3 regions of the Frigoribacterium sp. CFBP 8766 genome follow, and region 2 is predicted to be linked to each of the others. Evidence: predicted binding sites of a transcription regulator. Region 2 holds the regulator's gene; each other region holds the start of a gene.

Region 1 (5,088 bases), on a different contig from region 2:
GACCTCGAGGGCGTCGTCCTGGCCCTTGCCCATGTGCCGGCGGATCTCGTCGGCCTCGGCGAGCGAGACCTCCATCGTGGCCTCGAGGATGCGCAGCACGTGCTCGTGGTAGATCACGACGCCGTAGCTGTCGTCGAGGAACGGCGCGAAGCTCGGGTGCAGGTAGTCGGGCCGCTGGAAGCCGTGCTTCGTGTCGAGGAACGGCGCGACCATGTTGCCCTTCATCGGGCCGGGGCGGAACAGCGAGATGTCGGCGATCAGGTCGCTGTAGCGGTCGGGCTGCATCTTGCCGATCAGCTCGCGCTGCCCGGGGCTCTCGATCTGGAACATGCCGAGGGTGTGGGTGGTGCGGATCGCCTCGAAGGTGGGCTCGTCGTCGTGCGGGATCTCGTCGAGCTCGACCCGCCCCTGCCGGTTCACGTAGGGCACGTCGACGGCGAGTCCGCCGGCCAGGGCGGCGCGGGCGCCGTTCACCCGCTCGATCTCGTCGAGCGCGTAGGCCATCGAGCTCTGCATCCGGACGCCGAGCACGTCGAGCTTCAGCAGCCCGGCGTCGTTCATGTCGTGCTTGTCGAACTGGCTCATCGGCAGCCCGATGCCGCTCGGCTGCACCGGGGTCGTGCTGAGCAGGTCGGAGTCGCCGAGGATCACCCCGCACGGGTGCATCGAGATGTGCCGGGGCAGCCGGTCGAGCCGCTCCGTCAGGTCGACGAGCAGGTCGATCTGGCCGTTCTGCCGGGCGAGGTCGGCGATGGCCCGCAGCTCGGGCTTCTCGGCCATGGCGGTGCGGAGGTCGCGGGCGTTCGAGCGCCAGACGTTGTTCGCGACGAGGTCGATCTGGTCGTCGTCGAGCCCGAGGGCCTGGCCGGCGTCGCGCACCGCCCCCCGGCCGCGGTAGGTCGACTGCATCGACATGAGGGTGACCCGGTTGCTGCCGTAGCGGTCGAAGATCGCCCGGTAGATCTCGTGTCGCCTCGCCGACTCGACGTCGATGTCGATGTCGGGCAGCGTCTCGCGCTTGTTGCCGAGGAACCGCTCGAACAGCAGGTCGTGCTCGATCGGGTCGACGTTCGAGATGCGCAGCAGGTAGGTGACCAAGCTGCCGGCACCCGACCCGCGCGCGGCGTTCCGCACCCGCATGTCGCGCATGAGCGCCGAGACGTCGGCCACGGTGAGGAAGTAGCTGGCGAAGCCGAAGCCCGTGATGATCCCCAGCTCGTAGCGCATCCGCTCGTCGACGGTGCGGCGCATCGCCTGGTCGGCATGGCCGAAGCGCTCGGTGACGCCCGCCTCGGCCCGGCGGAACAGCACCTGGTCAGGATCGCCGTCGACGCCGATGGCGCTGAGCTCGGGGGTCTTCGGCCGGCGCCAGCGCAGGTCGGCGTCGGGGTCGAGACGACAGCGGTCGGCGAGCCGCTCGGTCTCGGCCAGCATCTCCTCTGCGGCGCGACGAGGGCACGAGGAGGCGTCGGCGACGAGGGTCGCCAGCGCGCGCATCTCGTCGCCCGGCTTCAGCGACGCCTGGGCGTTCGGCTGCGGCGTGAACGCCCCGAGCGGCGCCAGGTGCCCCGCCGAGTCGAGCACGTCGGCCGTGACCGCGCCGTCGGGGTCGAGGTAGCGCACCGCGTTGGTCAGCACGGCGGGCACCCCGACGTGCTCGGCCAGCTCGAGCATGCGCGCCGCGTGCCGCACGCTGCGGTTCTCGCCCGGCTCGGTGAGGTGGCAGACGACCTCGACGGCCACGCCGCCGGGCAGCTCGCGCGCCCAGGCGGCCAGCGACGCCGCCGCGGCCGTGTGCCGCCCCTCGGCGACCAGTCGGCCCACGTCGGAGTCGGGCCCGAGCAGCACCGTCGCGTCCGCGCCCTCGTCGCCGCGGAGGAACGCCCGCAGCCGTGACCGCGGGATCGTCGCGACGCTGTTCGCGCTGCCGCTCACCCGCCTCGTCGCCCGGCCGTGCGCCGCGCTGATCAACCGGCAGAGAGCGGCCCAGCCCGCACCCGGACGGCCCCCGCCCGCCCCGTGCGCGAGCACCACGATGCGGTCGACCGAGGAGGCGCCCGCCCTGCCCCCGGGACCGGCGCCGGCACCGGCAGACGCGCCCCCCGCCTCCTCGGCGCCGCCGCGTGCGCTGCCGCTCTCGTCGGCCGTGTCGTCGACGCAGCCGAGCTCGACGCCCACGATCGGGTCGATGCCCGCCGCCCGGCAGGCGCCGATGTGCCGGATCGCCCCGTAGAGGCCGTCGCGGTCGGTGATCGCCAGCGCGTCCGCGCCGTGGGCGGCAGCGTGCTCGACGAGCTGCGCCGGCGGCGTCGTGCCGTAGTGCGCGCTGAACGACGACGCCACGTGCAGGTGGGTGAAACGCATCGTGCTGCCTCGGTGCTTCTCTCGTCGGACCTCCCGGCCGAGGTCGGTTCGAACGTGTGTTCGACGAGTGTACGTCGCCCCGGCGGGGTGCGACGACCCCGGACCGCGACCGGACCACGACCCGAGCGGCGACCGCACGACGACCCCGGACGGCGACCGCGCCCTGCTGTCATCATCGTCGGATGCCCCACCGACGAGCCGCCGCCCAGGACCCCGCCCGGACCGCCACCCGGTGGACGCGGACGCTGCTGGCCCAGCCGCGCCTCCTCATGGCCGCGAAGGGGGCGCTCGCCGCGGCCCTGGCCTACTGGATCGCGCCCCACGTGCCCGGCGTGGCCGCCGAGTACCCCTACTACGCCCCGCTCGGGGCCGTGCTGGCGCTCTGGCCGACCGTCAAGACGTCGCTCAAGCAGGGGCTGCAGACGATCCTCGGCCTCGTGATCGGGGTGCTGCTCGCGACGACGGTGTTCGCACTGCAGGAGGGGCAGCCGGGCGTGCTGGCCGTGGCGCTCGTCGTCGGCCTCGGCACCCTCATCGCGGGGATCCGCTGGCTGGGTGCCGGCCGCGACTGGGTGCTGACCGCCGGCCTCTTCGTGCTGCTGCTGGGCGGGGCGAACGCCGAGGACTACTCCACCGGCTACGTCGTGCAGATCGGCGTGGGCGTCGCCGTGGGCGTCGTCGTCAACCTCGTCCTGGTGCCGCCGCTCTACACCGGTCGGGCCGAGCGCCGGCTCCGGCTCGTGCAGGCGTCGCTCGCCGACCGCGCCGACGACGTCGCCACCGTGTTCGAGGCGGACTGGCCGATCGAGGACGACGACTGGGAGCGGCGAGTCGCCGTCCTGCCGAGCACCCTGCGGCACGTCCGCGACGCCGTCCAGTACGCCGACGAGTCACGTCGCCTCAACCCGCGCAGGCTGCTGCGCCGCCGCGACCTCGCCTCGGAGTACGCCGACCTCGTCGTCTTCGAGCGGGTCGGGTTCCACCTGCAGGACCTCGCCGAGGTATCCGGCATCCTCGGCCGCCGGATCGGCCGCCAGATCGGCATCGTCGACGACCTCGCCCCCGTCGTCGCCCGTGCCGTCCGCAGCGTCGGAGAGGTGATCAGGAGGCGCGGCGGCGACGACCGGGACGCCTTCGTCACCGCCCGCCGCGACGTCGAGGAGCTCTGGCGGGCCATCGACACGCACCGCGAGCTGCCGACGGTCGCCACGAGCGGCGGCGTCTCGGTCGCCGTCTCGCTCGGACGGATCATCGCCGCGCTCGACCCCGACGACTCGACGGCTCCCCGCCCCGAGGACGAGGCGGTCGGCGACCTCGACGGGGACGGCGACGTCGACGCCGACGACTCCGCTGCCGAGGTCGGCGGCACCACGAGCACCGGCCCCGTGGACGACCCCACGGCGCCCCGCGACACCGCGCCGCGCGACAGCGAGCGACGCCAGGAGGCGCAGGGCCCGGCCGCCGACGGCGTGGCAGCCGACGACCAGGCCGCCGACGACCGGCCCGCCGACGGCGAGGCGGAGGACGCTGCCCGCGAACGCTGACGGCGTCCGGGGCCCGGGCGCAGTACGGTGGGGGAGGCATCGTCGCCGAACGCCCTGCCGCGCCCTGCGCCGGTCTCGCGGATGCGCCCACGGCGTGCCGCGACCCCGCCCCGGCCCGGCCCGGCAGCCCGTACCCCTCACACACCGAGCGGCGACCCGTCGCCGCCTTCACGGAAGCCGTACCTGTGACAGACACCACCACCCTCATCATCCTCGGAGCCTCGGGAGACCTGACCGAGCGCCTCCTCCTCCCCGGTCTCGCGAGCCTGCTCAAGAGCGACCGCGGGGTCGACGTGCAGCTGATCGGCACCGGCCGCAGCGAGCGCAGCCCCGAAGAATGGGACGACGTCGTCACGACCGCCTTCAACGGCGACGCGGGCAGCGACCTCGCCAAGAAGACGCTGGCGTCCAGCCAGTACATCCAGGGCGACCCGACCACGGTCGAGCACCTGAAGGCACTCTTCGAGGCGTCCGAGGGCACGCCCGTCATGTACTTCGCGCTGCCCCCGGCCATCAGCACCAAGGTGATCCAGGCGCTCGCCGAGATCGACCTGCCCGACGGCCTCCGCCTCGCGCTCGAGAAGCCCTTCGGCTCCGACGAGGCGAGTGCCCGCGAGCTCAACGCCGAGCTGCTCAAGATCGTGCCGGAGGAGCGCATCCACCGCACCGACCACTTCCTCGGTCGCGCCACGGTGCTCAACATGATCGGCCTGCGCTTCGCCAACCGCCTCTTCGAGCCGGTCTGGAACAGCGAGAACATCGAGAAGGTCGAGATCTTCTACGACGAGGTCCTCGGCCTCGAGGGCCGCGCGCAGTACTACGACAAGGCCGGCGCGCTGATCGACATGATCCAGAGCCACCTTCTGCAGGTGCTCGCCGTCATCGCGATGGACGCCCCGTCGAGCATCGACTCGGTCGAGCTGCGCAGCGAGATCGCGCGCGTGCTCCGTGCGACGTGGGTCAAGGGCGCCGACCCGATCGCCTCGAGCCGCCGCGCGCAGTACGCGGCCGGCACCATCGACGGCAAGGACGTGCCGGCCTACGCCGACGAGGACGGCGTCGACAACGAGCGCCAGACGGAGACGCTGGCCGAGGTCGAGTTCGAGGTCAAGACCCGTCGCTGGGCGGGCGTCCCGTTCATCCTCCGCTCGGGCAAGGGCATGACGAAGATCCGCAAGGA
Region 2 (5,088 bases):
CGTGACGCACCATCGAGCCGGTGAAGTGCCCGCCGATGAGGTGGTACTCGAAGCCCTCGGGCTCGCCGGTGTGCACGAGGTACGGGCGGCCTGAGACGTCGACGACAGCTTGGACGAGCGCCTCGTCGAGGGGCACGAGCGCGTCTCCGTAACGGGAGATGCCGGCCTTGTCGCCCAGCGCCTCCTTGATCGCGCCGCCGAGCACGATGCCGACGTCTTCTACGGTGTGGTGGACGTCGATGTGGGTGTCGCCCGCCGCCGACACGTCGAGATCGATGAGCGAGTGCTTCGACAGGGCCGTCAGGAGGTGGTCGAAGAACGGCACGGACGTGTCGATCGACGAGCGCCCCGTCCCGTCGAGGTCGAGGGACAGCTGGATGCGCGACTCGCTCGTCTCGCGGGACGAGGAGGCGGTGCGGGCGCGGGGCTGATCGGTCACGAGGAGAGCCTAATGTCGCGCAGCGCGTCGAGGAACGCGGTCGTCTCCGCCTCCGTGCCGGCGCTCACCCGGAGGTGCCCCTCGATCCCGAGGTCGCGGACGATCACGCCCCGGGCCAGGAGGCGCCGGAAGACGTCGGCGGGATCGTCGACGCCCCCGAACAGGACGAAGTTCGACCAGGTCGGCCACGGGCTGTAGCCGAGCTCGGTCAGGACACGGACGATGCGGTCGCGCTGTGCCTTGATGTCGTCGACCATCGCGAGCATCTCGTCGGCGTGGGCGAGAGCGGCCACGGCCGCCGCCTGCGTGAGGGAGGAGAGGTGGTAGGGCAGGCGCACGAGACGGAGGGCGTCGACCACGGCGGGGTGCGCGGCCATGTAGCCGACCCGGGCACCGGCGAAGGCGAAGGCCTTGCTCATGGTGCGCGAGACGATCAGGCGCTCCCGCCCCTCGAGCAGCGTCAGCGCCGTGGGCTGACCGGCCGGCATGAACTCGGCGTAGGCCTCGTCGACGAACACCATGCCGTCGGTCATGTCGTAGGCGGCTCGGACCGTCTCGAGGTCGAGCGGGGTCCCCGTGGGGTTGTTCGGGCCACAGAAGAAGACGACGTCGGGTCGGAGACGCTCGATCTCGGCGACCGCCGTCTCGGGCGAGATCGTGAAGCCCTCGTCGCGGGCACCCTCGAGCCAGGTGCTGCCGGTGCCCGCCGCGATGATCGAGTGCATCGAGTACGTGGGCGGGAAGCCGAGGACGGAACGCCCCGGGCCGCCGAACGCCTGGAGGATCTGCTGGATGACCTCGTTCGAGCCGTTGGCCGCCCAGATGTGCTCGCGGCTGAGACCGTGCCCGAGGTAGCCCGCGAGCGAGTCGCGGAGGAGCGAGAACTCGCGGTCGGGGTAGCGGTTCATGTCGACGAGGGCCGCGCCGACGGCCTCGAGGATGTCGGCGGCGACGTCGGCGGGGACGGGGTGGGTGTTCTCGTTGACGTTGAGGGCGACGGGCACCCGCTCTTGGGGAGCGCCGTACGGCGTCAGCCCCTTGAGGTCGTCGCGGATGGGCAGGTCGGCGAGGCTGAAGGACACGAGACCATGGTAGGCGGCGAGAGGAGCGCCGACCTCACCGTGACCTGTCAGGCCGGGCAGGCCGGATCAGGTCAGATCAGCGGGTGTACTTCTCGGGGACGGCGAGCGTCTGGCCCGCGGCCACCTCGGCGCTCGGCAGGTTGTTCAGGCGGACGAGGTCGCTGACGACGTCGCGCGGGTCTTTGGTGGGGGCGATCTCGCTCGCGACCTGCCACAGCGACTCGCCGCCCTCGACGGTGACCTGCGCGAACGACACGTCCGCAGCCTGGTCGGACGCCACGGCACCCGGGCCGAGCAGGAGGCCCGCGGCGACGATGCCCGCGGCGCCGAGCGCGACCGCCGCACCCACGACCCGTCGGCCTCGACGCGTGATGCGGAGGCGCGTGCGGGGGACTCTGGTGCCGGTGGTCGTGCCGAGGGTGCTGCTGCTGATGCTGCTCATGAGGTGGTTCCTTTCACCGCGAGAGTTGGTCGTACGAGTTCGTGCCCGGCACTCGGCCGGGAATGCCGGACACGAAGACGTGTACCGAACATATCTTCGATCGAGCCCGACGGCAACCACTTTCTTCGAACACCCGGTGCAGGAATGCGCGACACACTCGAACATGTGTTTCGCCAGGCGGCCGTGATCCGATAGGTTCCAGTCGGTGGGACGAGTACACCAGCGACCACCGACATCGACGGCAGGAGAGACATGACCGACCGGCACAGCGCGACGGCGACCGCCCCGGCGACGCCCCCGCGCAAGGCGCTCACCGCCAAGCAGGAGTCGATCCTCGCCGCCATCCAGGCGAGCATCGCCCAGAGCGGCTACCCGCCGAGCATGCGCGAGATCGGCGACGCCGTCGGCCTCAAGTCGCTGTCGAGCGTGACCCACCAGCTGAACCAGCTCGAGCTCGCCGGCCGCATCCGTCGCGACCCGAACCGCCCCCGTGCTCTCGAGGTGCTGGGCGAACCGGCCCCCGTCGCCACGGTCACGAGCATCCTCTCGACCAGCGACGACGGCGACACCGCCCACGTGCCGATGGTCGGGCGCATCGCGGCCGGCATCCCGATCACGGCCGAGCAGCAGGTCGAGGACGTCATGCCGCTCCCCCGCCAGCTCGTGGGGAAGGGCGAGCTGTTCATGCTCCGCGTCGTCGGCGAGTCCATGATCGACGCCGCCATCTGCGACGGCGACTGGGTGGTCGTCCGACAGCAGCAGGACGCCGAGAACGGCGACATCGTCGCGGCCATGCTCGACGACGAAGCCACCGTCAAGGTGTTCCGACAGCGGGACGGCCACACCTGGCTGCTCCCCCGCAACAGCGCGTTCGAGCCGATCGTGGGCGACCACGCGCAGATCCTCGGCAAGGTCGTGGCGGTGCTCCGCTCGGTCTGACGCCGTCCTGACAACGACGAAGCGCCTCCTGCCCTGACCGGGTCGGAGGCGCTTCGTCGTGCGGGGAGCGAACGGCTCAGGAGGCGGCTGGCTCCGCGGTCTCGACGGCGTCGGCAGCGTCCGTGCGCACGAACGGCGAGAGCGCCGCGACGTCGCTCGGGTAGACGCGGGCGTGGACCCGGGTGCCCTGCTCGTCGTAGTCGGTCGTCAGGACCCGGCCGGAGTCGTGCAGGTGCGAGACCACGTCGCCGCGGTCGTAGGGCACGAGGAGGTCGAGCTCGACCTCAGGCTCGGGCAGCAGGCCGGCGAGCTTGGCCAACAGCTCGTCGATGCCCTCGCCCGTGCGCGCCGAGACGAAGACGGCCGTCGGCTCGAGCCCCTGCAGCACCAGCCGCTGGTCGTCGTCGACGAGGTCGCTCTTGTTGAAGACCACGACCTCGGGGATGTCCCGGCCGTCGACCTCGCCGATGACCTCGCGCACCGTCGCCAGCTGTGCGGCGGGGTCGGGGTGCGACCCGTCGACGACGTGCACGATGACGTCCGAGCCAGCGACCTCCTCGAGCGTCGAGCGGAACGCCTCGACGAGCTGGTGCGGCAGGTTGCGGACGAAGCCCACCGTGTCGGCGTAGGTGAAGGGACGGCCGTCGGCGGTCTCGCTCTTGCGGACGGTCGCGTCGAGGGTCGCGAACAGGGCGTTCTCGACCAGGACGCCGGCGCTCGTCAGCCGGTTGAGCAGGCTCGACTTGCCGGCGTTGGTGTAGCCGGCGATGGCCACGGAGGGCACCTCGTTGCGGTCGCGGTTGGCGCGCTTGGCGTCACGTGCCGGCTTCATCTCCTTGATCTGGCGTCGCAGGCGGGCCATGCGCGTGTGGATCCGGCGACGGTCGAGCTCGATCTTCGTCTCGCCGGGGCCTCTGCTGCCCATGCCCGCGCCGGCACCGCCGACCTGGCCACCGGCCTGACGCGACATCGAGTCGCCCCAGCCACGGAGGCGAGGGAGCAGGTACTCGAGCTGGGCGAGCTCGACCTGCGCCTTGCCCTCCCTGCTCTTCGCGTGCTGGCTGAAGATGTCGAGGATGACGGCCGTGCGGTCGATCACCTTGACCTTGACCACGTCCTCCAGCGCACGCCGCTGGCTCGGTGCGAGCTCGGTGTCGGCGATGACCGTGTCGGCGCCGAGGGCGGCCACGGTCTGCCGCAGTTCTTCCGCCTTGCCCTTGCCGAGGTAGGTGCTGGGGTCGGGGTTCGGCCGACGCTGCAGCAGGCCGTCGAGCACCGAGGCGCCCGCGGTCTCGGCCAGCGCGGCGAGCTCACGGAGCGAGTTCTCGGCGTCCGAGAGCGAGCCCTGCGACCAGACGCCGATCAGGACGACGTTCTCGAGGCGGAGCTGTCGGTACTCGACCTCGGTGACGTCCTCGAGCTCGGTCGAGAGGCCGGCCACGCGACGGAGCGCGGCGCGGTCCTCGCGGTCGTACTGGTCGCCGTCGCCCGATGCGTCGAGGGAACGGGTCTGGATCGCCTGGGCCGGCGAGAAGATCGTGTAGGCGGACGCCCGCGACGCCGCACGCTCGAGGACCCGAGCCACGACGTCGTCGCCGTGCTGTCCGTCGCGCTCGTCGTCGAGCGGGGTCGTGGGGGTGTCTGTCATCGAAGTGATACTAGCCCTCCGGAGGGGGTCGAGCCTGGGCCGTCACGGGCCAGGCAGCTGATGTTCGGTAGGTTGTCGTGCGTGACCAACGACCACTACTTCTCCCCGAACCCGGAGAGCGAGCTGCGTCGGCGGACGATCACGGCGACCCTCGCAGGGCGAGAGCTGACGCTCACGACGGCGTCGGGCGTCTTCAGCCCCGAAAGGGTCGACCCGGGCACGGCCGTCCTGTTGGCCGGTGCACCGCAGCCGCCCGCGACGGGCGACCTGTTGGACGTCGGGTGCGGATGGGGCCCCATCACACTGAGCCTCGCGTTGTCGTCACCCGACGCGACGGTGTGGGCCGTCGACGTGAACGAGAGGGTCCTCGACCTCGTCCGTGAGAACGCACGGGCCGCGGGCCTCGTCAACGTCAACGCCGTGACGCCCGACGGTGTTCCCGACGACGTCGTGTTCGCATCGATCTGGTCGAATCCGCCCATCCGCGTCGGCAAGGAAGTGCTGCACGGCCTCCTCGAGACGTGGCTCCCTCGCCTGG
Region 3 (5,088 bases), on a different contig from region 2:
CCTCCGCAAGGGCGCGGCCCTGAACGCCGTGCAGATCGCCGAGATCGTCGCGGCGCGCCGTCTCGCGACGGCGTAGGTCCCGCCACCGAACCCGCGCCTCCGTCGCTCCGAAGACCGGGCATGACCCGTCTCGTGCCCGGCCTCGTCGCCCTGCTCGCTGCTGCAGCCGCCGTCCTGACGGGCTGCGCCGGGCCCGTCACGGACGGCCAGGCCGCCTCGTCGACGGTCCCGGGGGGAGACGGCCCGGTCGTGGCCTTCTACGGCGACTCGTACACCCTCGGCACGGGGGCGTCCGATGCGTCGCACCGCTGGTCGACGATCGTCAGCGAGGAGCGCGGCTGGCGCGAGTACAACCCGAGCGTCAACGGGCTCGGCTTCGTCAACCACCGCACGTCGTTCGAGGGCGGCGACCTGCCCGGCCTCGTCATCGACGCCGAGCCGGACATCCTGTTCGTCACGATGGGGCTGAACGACGCCTTCTCGTACGACGCCCGCGCCGACGAGATCCACGCCCAGATCGGCGACGACCTCGACCGCATCGCGTCGGCACTGCCCGATGCGCGCCTCGTCGTCGTCGAGCCGTTCTGGTACACCGACGATCGACCGGCGAGCGTCGACGTCATCAGCGGCTGGGTCCACGACGCGGCCGACGAGGTCGGCGCGGACTGGGTGCCGGGCGCCTCCCGCTGGCTCGAGGGGCACCCCGAGTGGATGGCCGCGGACGGGCTGCACCCGAACGACGAGGGCTACGCGGAGATGGCCCGGCGGATGGACGCCGAGCTGACGACCCTCGGGCTCTGAGCGGTCGGACTGGCCGTCGCCGTCTCGCTGGGCTCGTCGTCGAGCCGGGGGCCGGTCCGTACCCAGACGCCGCGCCTAGACTGCATCTCGTGACCGAAGCATCGAAGGCAACGAAGCCCGTCGACGTCGCCCTCATCGGGGCCGGCGTCATGAGCGCCACGTTGGGCGCCATGATCAAGCAGCTCGAGCCCACCTGGACGATCCAGGTCTACGAGGCGCTCGGCGACGTCGCCCAGGAGTCGAGCAACCCCTGGAACAACGCGGGCACCGGTCACTCCGCCCTCTGCGAGCTCAACTACACGCCCGAGCGCGCCGACGGCACGATCGACACGAGCAGCGCCGTCAAGGTCAACGAGCAGTTCCAGGTCTCACGCCAGTTCTGGTCGTTCCTCGTCGCCGAGGGAGCCCTGCCCGAGCCGTCCGCCTTCATCAACTCGACGCCCCACATGAGCTTCGTCTGGGGCGAGGCCAACGTCGAGTACCTGCGCAAGCGGCACGAGGCGCTGCGGGGCCACCCGCTGTTCGCCGGCATGGAGTTCAGCACCGACGCCTCCGTCATCCGCTCGTGGGCCCCGTCCCTCATCCTGGGCCGCGCGAAGGACCAGCCGATCGCCGCGACGCGCATCGAGGCCGGCACCGACGTCGACTTCGGCAGCCTCACGCGCCTCCTGCTGACCTACCTCGAGGAGAACGAGGCGCGCATCGAGCTGGACCACCGCGTGACCGGTCTGACGAAGCTCGCCGACGGCACGTGGCGGGTCGCGATGCGCCGTCAGGTCGGCGGCACGCCCACGAGCGTCGACGCCCGGTTCGTCTTCGTCGGCGCCGGGGGAGGCGCGCTGCACCTGCTGCAGAAGTCGGGCATCGACGAGATCAAGGGCTTCGGCGGGTTCCCGGTCAGCGGCGAGTTCCTCCGGACCGACGACCCGGCCGTCGTGGCCAAGCACGCCGCCAAGGTCTACGGCAAGGCCGCCGTCGGCTCGCCCCCGATGTCGGTCCCGCACCTCGACACCCGTGTCGTGGACGGCCAGGCGAGCCTGATGTTCGGACCGTACGCCGGCTTCAGCCCGAAGTTCCTCAAGAACGGCTCGTGGTTCGACCTCTTCGCCTCGATCCGGCCGCACAACCTGTACCCGATGATCCGCGCGGGGCTGGCGAACCTGTCGCTCGTCAAGTACCTGGTCGGCCAGCTGATGGCGAGCAGCGACAGCAAGTTCGAGTCGCTGCGGGAGTTCATGCCCGACGCCGACCCGGCCGACTGGTACCGCATCACCGCGGGCCAGCGCGTGCAGGTCATCAAGAAGGACGCGAAGAAGGGCGGCGTGCTGCAGTTCGGCACCGAGGTGGTCTCGGCGGCGGACGGCACGATCGCGGGCCTCCTCGGCGCCTCGCCGGGCGCCTCCACCGCCGTGCCGATCATGTTGTCGGTGCTCGAGCGCTGCTTCCCCGACCGGATCGCCGGGTGGACCCCGACGCTCCGCCGCATGGTGCCCACCTACGGCGGCCAGCTCGCCGACGACGAGGCGCGAGCCGCCGCGACGCTCGGGGCGACCGCCGAGGCCCTGCGCATCCACGCGTAGCGGCACGCTGCCGGTCGCGGCTCGGCCAGCTGGGCCGAGCCGAGGAGGCGCGAGCCGGTCTCGGCTTGACGTCCGATCGAACATGTGTTCGACTCTGACCATGAGGTGGAGCGAACAGGCGACGACGGCGACCGACTCGTCGGCCCTGCCCGGGCTGGCGAAGCTGTCGAACCTGGTCGCGTCGGTGACGACGCCCGAGTTCGCGGGGGTGACGTTCCACGAGATCCTCGCGAAGAGCGCCCTCAACCGAGTGCCCGGCAGCGACTCCGCCCTGCCCTTCGGCTGGACGATCAACCCCTACCGAGGGTGCAGCCACGCCTGCGTCTACTGCTTCGCGCGGCCGACGCACGAGTACCTCGACCTCGACGGCGGCGACGACTTCGACCGGCAGATCGTCGTCAAGGTGAACGTCGCCGAGGTGCTGTCCCGTGAGCTGCGTCGCCCGTCGTGGCAGCACCACCCCGTCGCGCTCGGCACGAACACCGACCCGTACCAGCGCGCCGAGGGCAAGTACCGGCTCATGCCGGGCATCATCGCGGCCCTGGCCGACTCGGGCACCCCGTTCAGCATCCTGACCAAGGGGACCCTGCTGAGGCGCGACCTGCCGCTCCTCGTCGAGGCGGCCCAGCACGTGCCGGTCGACATCGCGATGTCGATCGCGATCCACGACGACGACCTGCAGCAGTCCGTCGAGCCGGGCACGCCGACCACCGCCGCGCGTCTCGCGACCGTCCGCGCGGCGACCGACGCGGGGCTCCGCTGCTCCGTCTTCATGATGCCCGTCCTGCCGTGGCTGACCGACGACCTCGACCACCTGCACCGGGCCCTGGCGGCCGTGCGCGCCTCCGGGGCGACGAGCCTGCTGTACTCGGCCCTGCACCTCAAGCCCGGCGTCAAGGAGTGGTGGTCCGCCTGGCTCGAGCGCGAGCACCCGGAGCTCGTCACGCGGTACCGCGACATGTACGCGACGAGCACCTACGCGCCCCTCGGCTACCGCAAGTGGCTCGCGGCCCGCATGCGGCCCCTCCTGGCCGAGCACGGGCTCGAGCACGGCACGGCCGACCCGGCGACGGGCTCCACCCGCTCGAGCGCCCTCGACGACGCTGCGGCGGCCAAGGGCACGCTGGGCTTCGGCGCGGACGGACGGCCCCGGTCGCTCATCGCCCACGAGCTGCCGGGCGGTGCACGGTCGTCTCAGCCACGTCTCTTCTGACCGCGGCAGCGTTCGTCGTCCCTCCGTCCCCGAGGTCGGGGCACAGCCGCCCCGGCGGCTCGGCCCCGTCCCGCGAGGTGACCCTAGATAACGGGGTACAGGACGAGTCCTCGTTCTGGCATGATCGTCCTGCCCGACACGTCGACCAGGAGGGGGCCGCCATGCTGCTCGGCCTCCCCGCACACCTCGTGCCGCAGACCGTGGGCCGGGCGCTGTCCCGTGCCTGCCACGTCATCGCGAGCGTCGTCCTCGCGAGTGCCGGCCTGTTGCTGATCGTGAACCAGGTCGCCGAGCCGTCGTACCTGCTCTGGCCTGCCCTCGTGGCGCTGTTGCCGATGCTCGGCATGCTCTTCGTCGTCGAGCGGTTCCGCAGCACGACCGCCGTGCTCGCGTACCTCGCCATCGGCTCGGCGTGCCTCTACTGGTACGCCGTGACCCTGTTCGCGCAGATCCCGGCGGTCCAGGCGTCGGACGCCTTCTCGCTCTCCCTGCCGAAGATCGCCCTCGTCATGGTCGGAGGCAGCGGGCTGCGTTCCCGAGGCAGCCTGCTCTGGGCCACCGCGGGCTTCGCCCTGGGGGAGCTCGTCACCCAGCTGGCGACGTGGCAGACCGGCGGGACGCCGCGTCTCGACGTCGCGGTCCTCTTCGCGTGGCTCCTCGTCTCCGTGACGGCGACGTCGTCCCTGCTCGCACGGGGACGGGTCGACCGTGCCCAGCCGAGCCTGCACCGGGCGGCCTTCGACCAGCAGAAGCAGGCCATCCGCCACGACGTGGAACAGCAGGCGTCTGCGCTGCTGCACGACACGGTGCTGAACCACCTCGCCTCCATCACGGCCGGCGGGCCCGGCCCGCTCGACCCGGCGACCGCGGCGTCGATGGCGACCGACCTCGAGGTGCTCGTCGGCCAGGAGTGGCTCGTCGACGAGACCAGGGCCCCGGCGCCGGCCTCCCCGACGACCGGGCCGGGCGACTGGACGACGTCCGAGCTGGGACACGCCGTCGCACGGGCGCGCGAGGGCGGGCTCGAGGTCGGCGTCACGGGAGACCTCGGCGCCGTGACGCGGCTCGCGCCCGCGGTCTGCCGCGCCCTGGGCCTCGCCGTGGCCCAGTGCCTCACCAACGTCGCCGTGCACAGCGGCACCGATCGTGCCGAGGTCGTCGTGTACGGCGACGGCGTCGACCTGACGGTGATGGTCATCGACGACGGGGTCGGCTTCGACGCCGCGGCCACGGCGCCCGACAGGCTCGGCCTCAAGAACTCGGTCGAGGCCAGGACGAGGCGGGTGGGGGGCTCGGCGCAGATCTGGTCCTCGCCCGGCAGTGGCACGTCGGTCATGCTCCGCGTCCCGGTCGCACCGGCCGAGTCGGTCGTCGCGCCTGGTGCGGCGACGGAGGCCAGCCCGGTCACCGCCGATCCCGGCCCCGTCGACCTGGCGTCCCGCACAGCCGGCGGGGGAGCACCGTGAGCCGCCGCAGCCCGCAGCAGGTCGATCC

The links. Region 2 encodes LexA, which represses DNA repair genes until DNA is damaged. Its sites were predicted from a motif close to TCGAACANNTGTTCGA; they were not measured.
Region 1: IFT90_RS08790 (DNA polymerase III subunit alpha) is a predicted target of LexA. The motif match lies at 2,413-2,428, and genes of this name have one in related genera.
Region 3: IFT90_RS10700 (Rv2578c family radical SAM protein) is a predicted target of LexA. The motif match lies at 2,458-2,473, and genes of this name have one in related genera.

The regions. Positions count from the first base shown of each region.
Region 1 is NZ_JACYTX010000002.1:637,524-642,611, reverse strand. Features, by position in the region: gene IFT90_RS08790 (DNA polymerase III subunit alpha) at 1-2,364, opposite strand, end outside; gene IFT90_RS08785 (aromatic acid exporter family protein) at 2,547-3,908, shown strand; partial or broken gene IFT90_RS08780 (glucose-6-phosphate dehydrogenase) at 4,094-5,088, shown strand, end outside.
Region 2 is NZ_JACYTX010000001.1:1,243,790-1,248,877, reverse strand. Features, by position in the region: gene hisB (imidazoleglycerol-phosphate dehydratase HisB) at 1-439, opposite strand, end outside; gene IFT90_RS05920 (histidinol-phosphate transaminase) at 436-1,521, opposite strand; gene IFT90_RS05915 (LysM peptidoglycan-binding domain-containing protein) at 1,598-1,963, opposite strand; gene lexA (transcriptional repressor LexA) at 2,216-2,902, shown strand; gene hflX (GTPase HflX) at 2,979-4,550, opposite strand; gene IFT90_RS05900 (methyltransferase) at 4,632-5,088, shown strand, end outside.
Region 3 is NZ_JACYTX010000002.1:1,061,658-1,066,745, reverse strand. Features, by position in the region: gene IFT90_RS10715 (aspartate-semialdehyde dehydrogenase) at 1-76, shown strand, start outside; gene IFT90_RS10710 (SGNH/GDSL hydrolase family protein) at 121-801, shown strand; gene IFT90_RS10705 (malate:quinone oxidoreductase) at 891-2,381, shown strand; gene IFT90_RS10700 (Rv2578c family radical SAM protein) at 2,482-3,594, shown strand; gene IFT90_RS10695 (sensor histidine kinase) at 3,756-5,060, shown strand; gene IFT90_RS10690 (hypothetical protein) at 5,057-5,088, shown strand, end outside.